DNA from 2 places in the Streptomyces sp. NPDC001544 genome. Region 2 is predicted to be linked to the other one. Evidence: riboswitches for the same ligand, from Rfam matches in the RefSeq annotation. Region 2 holds a riboswitch; the other holds the start of a gene.
What was found. Region 2 has a riboswitch for thiamine pyrophosphate ahead of thiC (phosphomethylpyrimidine synthase ThiC). Riboswitches for the same ligand answer to the same signal wherever they lie in the genome.
Positions count from the first base shown of each region.

Region 1 (2,182 bases), on a different contig from region 2:
GCGCTCCACGCGCGCGCGCGTGCGCAGCACCGCGCCGCTGTCGGCGTACCAGGACGCCATCGGCGCCGCCACCTCGGCCGGGAGCGCGCCGGCGAGCGGGCGGTCCGCCGCCTCCACGACCGTCACCGCGCACCCCGCCTCACGGGCCGCCGTGGCGAACTCGGCGCCGATCCAGCCGGCGCCGACGACCACGATGTCGTGCTGCCGGGCGAGCACCGGCCGCAGCCGCTCGGCGTCGTCGAGGGTGCGCAGCAGGTGCACGCCGGGCACGCCCTCCGCGCCGGGCAGCCGGACCGGTTCGGCGCCGGTGGCCAGCACCAGGACGTCGTACGGCACGGGCCCGGCCTCGGTGTCCAGCTCGTGGTCGGCGGGGCGCACGCCCAACGCCTCGCGACCGAGGCGGAGTTCGATGCCGAGCGCCTCGAAGTCCACGTCGAAGGCGGAACCCTCGGCCTTGCCGAGCAGCACGGCCTTGGACAGCGGGGGCCGGTCGTACGGCTGGTGGGGTTCGGCGCCGATCAGCGTCACGGTGCCCTTCAGCCCCTGTTCGCGCAGGGCGACCGCGGTCTGCACCCCGGCCATGCCCGCGCCGACCACGACCACTCGCCGCGCCTGTGACGTGCCCTGTTCCCGCGTCTCCCGCGTCTGCTCGCTCACTCGATCACCATAGTCAACTGACTGTGCGTCAGTCAGGGGGCGTGCTCAGTGACCTGCTCCACAACGCTCGTCCCTGCTCCCGACTGCGACTCCCATTCCCAGGTCTCCTCCAGCCGTACCCGTCCGTCGGGCAACTCGGCCACGGTCGACCCGCAGTGTCCGGAGGAGGTGGTTCCGTCCCGTTTGAGCTGCACGTACCTGAAGTCCAGCCGGTCGCCCTCGCGGGTGCCCACCAGGTACCCGCGTACGACGTCTCCACCCGCGTACTCGGCCCAGATCTCGCCGTTCTTCTCGTGGTAGGAGAAGCGGGTGCGCGTGCCCACCTGACCGGGGGCCTGGTCGGCGACGGGCGCGAGGACGAGGCCGTCGAGTGAACGGGCCATGGACGGAGGCCTCCTTACGAGTCGGGTGCCCTGCGGGCTAGGGTGGCCACCGTAAAGCACTCGCGGGAGCCCGGACGCACCGGGCTGAGAGGGAGGCTGGCGGCCTCCGACCGTACGAACCTGATCCGGGTCATGCCGGCGAAGGGAGGGGCTCGACGCCCATGTCGTCACGTACGTCGGACGTCCTCGTCATCGGGGGCGGGATCATCGGACTGGTCACGGCCTGGCGCGCCGCGCAACGCGGACTGGCCACGGCCGTGGTGGACCCGGAGCCGGGCGGCGGGGCCGCGCAGGTGGCGGCGGGGATGCTGGCCGCCGTCACGGAACTGCACCACGGCGAGCAGACACTGCTCGGCCTGAACCTGGCCTCGGCCCGCCGCTATCCGGACTTCGCGGCCGAGCTGACCGACCTCACCGGCCTGGACCTCGGCTACCGCAGATGCGGCACGCTGGCCGTCGCACTGGATGCCGACGACCGCGCCCACCTGCGCGAACTGCACGCCCTGCAGCAGCGCTCGGGACTGGGGTCGCAGTGGCTGTCCGGCCGGGAGTGCCGGCGCCTGGAGCCGCTGCTCGCGCCGGGCGTTCGCGGCGGGCTGCGGGTGGACCGCGACCACCAGATCGACCCGCGTCGGCTGGCGGCCGCGCTGGTCGCCGCGTGCGAGCGGACCGGGGTGGTCTTCCACCGGCGGTGGGCCGAGCGCTTCGACGTCGTACGGGACCGGGCGGCCGGTGTCACCACCTCGGACGGCGACGAGCTGGGCGCGGGCCAGGTGGTGCTCGCGGCGGGCAGCCTCAGCGGGCGGCTCGCAGGCCTGCCGGGTGACCTGCTGCCGCCGGTACGGCCGGTGAAGGGGCAGGTGGTGCGGCTGACCGTGCCCGAGCGGTACGCGCCGTTCCTGAGCCGGACCGTACGGGCCGTGGTGCGCGGCAGCCAGGTGTACCTGGTGCCCCGGGAGAACGGCGAGCTGGTCGTCGGGGCGACCAGCGAGGAAGTGGGCTGGGACACGACGGTGACCGCCGGCGGGGTGTACCAGTTGCTGCGCGACGCGCACGAGTTGGTGCCCGGCATCACCGAACTGCCGCTCACCGAGACCCGGGCCGGACTGCGTCCCGGCTCCCCCGACAACGCGCCGCTGCTC
Region 1 is NZ_JBIAVN010000001.1:904,525-906,706, reverse strand. Features, by position in the region: gene ACFY0F_RS04150 (NAD(P)/FAD-dependent oxidoreductase) at 1-657, opposite strand, end outside; gene ACFY0F_RS04145 (hypothetical protein) at 690-1,040, opposite strand; TPP riboswitch at 1,093-1,204, shown strand; gene thiO (glycine oxidase ThiO) at 1,202-2,182, shown strand, end outside.
Region 1: another riboswitch for thiamine pyrophosphate. It lies ahead of thiO (glycine oxidase ThiO); the one in region 2 lies ahead of thiC (phosphomethylpyrimidine synthase ThiC).

Region 2 (2,182 bases):
TCTTGACGTCGTCACGGTTGGGCAGGCCCAGGTGCTCCTTGGGCGTGACGTAGCAGAGCATCGCCGTGCCCCACCAGGCGATCATCGCGGCACCGATGCCGGAGGTGATGTGGTCGTACGCCGGTGCGACGTCCGTGGTCAGCGGGCCGAGCGTATAGAACGGAGCTTCATCGCAGATCTCCTGCTGAAGGTCGATGTTCTCCTTGATCTTGTGCATCGGGACGTGGCCCGGGCCCTCGATCATGGTCTGTACGTTGAAACGCTTGGCAACCCGGTTGAGTTCCCCGAGAGTTCGCAGTTCCGCGAACTGCGCCTCGTCATTGGCGTCCGCGATCGATCCCGGCCGGAGGCCGTCGCCCAGCGAGTATGTGACGTCGTAGGCGGCGAGGATCTCGCAGAGCTCCTCGAAGTTCTCGTACAGGAACGACTCCTTGTGGTGCGCCAGGCACCACGCCGCCATGATCGAGCCGCCGCGCGAGACGATCCCGGTCTTGCGGTTCGCGGTCAGCGGCACGTATGCCAGGCGCACACCGGCGTGGACGGTCATGTAGTCCACGCCTTGCTCGGCCTGTTCTATGACCGTGTCCTTGTAGATCTCCCAGGTCAGTTCCTCGGCGCGGCCGTCGACCTTCTCCAGCGCCTGATAGAGCGGCACCGTGCCGATCGGAACGGGGGAGTTGCGCAGCACCCATTCGCGCGTGGTGTGGATGTTGCGGCCGGTGGACAGGTCCATGACCGTGTCGGCACCCCAGCGGGTCGCCCAGGTCATCTTCTCGACCTCTTCCTCGATGGAGGAGGTCACCGCCGAGTTGCCGATGTTGGCGTTGACCTTCACCAGGAACCGCTTGCCGATGATCATCGGCTCTGTTTCCGGGTGGTTGACGTTCGCGGGCAGCACGGCCCGACCCGCCGCGATCTCCTCACGGACGACCTCTGGGGAAACGTTCTCCCTCAGGGCCACGAACTCCATTTCGGGTGTGATCTCGCCGCGACGGGCGTAGGCGAGCTGCGTGACCGCCTTGCTGTCGCGGCCCCTGCGCGGCTGGCGGGGCCGTCCGGGGAAGACCGCGTCGAGGTTGCGCAGGCCGCCCCGTGGCGAGGTGTGCTTGATCCCGTCGTCCTCGGGGCGGGCTGGACGGCCCGCGTACTCCTCGGTGTCGCCACGGGCGATGATCCAGTTCTCCCGCAGCGGCGGCAGGCCCCTGCGGACGTCGGTTTCGACGAGTGGATCGGTGTACGGGCCAGAGGTGTCGTACAACGTGACCGACTGCCCGTTGGTGAGGTGCACCTGACGGACCGGCACGCGCAGGTCGGGGCGTGATCCCTCGACATACCCCTTGTGCCAGCCGATGGACTTCCCGGCCTCCTGGTCGTCGGAGATCTGCGTGGAGGCAGGCGTGCGTGCGTCCTTGTTGGTCATGAGACCTACTCCCTACGCCGGCATTACCCGGTAACAGGTTCGGCGGTCGACGCAGCGGCTTCCGTCGTCGGTGTTTCTTGTGAAACATCACTTGGCTGAATGACGTTCCACGTGAAACATCGCAAAGACAGAGGTCAGCGCCCTCTCAGCCCGGTGCTCCGAGCTCCCGCGTGTGCAAAGGTGCCTCCACGCTAGCGTCATGTGTGGCGCGGTGAACAGTGCGTCTCGTGCCCTTCTTGCAATGATCGGGCGGTGACCACGACACACGACGAGTCTCGACATCCGCCGGGGCACACGCATGCGACCGGTGAGGGACGCGGGCACTCACACAGTCACAGCCATGGACCGGCCGCACCCGTCTCGAAGCATCTGCGCAAGGTCATCGCCGCCGTCCTGATCCCGTTCACCGCAGCGGTCGTGGTCGGGCTCGTGGTTCTGTGGCCCGGCGGTGCCCCGCCCCACAAGCGGACCGGGGTCGGCTTCGACCGGCAGACCCAGCAGGCCACGGTCACCAGGGTCGTCGAGGTCAGCTGCAAGTCGGTGAACGCTTCCGGCGGCACCGTGGCCGGAGACACCTCGACCGGCGGGGGCGGTTCGGCGCAGCAGGAGGCGGGCGGTACCTGCAAGAAGGCGACGGTCCGGGTCGACACCGGCAAGGACGAGGGCCGCACGTTCACCGAGATCGTGCAGCCGGACCAGTCGCGGCAGTTGCACGAGGGCGAGAAGGTCGTGACCGCCTACGAGCCTTCGGCTCCGAAGGAT
Region 2 is NZ_JBIAVN010000004.1:14,246-16,427, forward strand. Features, by position in the region: gene thiC (phosphomethylpyrimidine synthase ThiC) at 1-1,420, opposite strand, end outside; TPP riboswitch at 1,413-1,600, opposite strand; gene ACFY0F_RS12855 (YibE/F family protein) at 1,673-2,182, shown strand, end outside.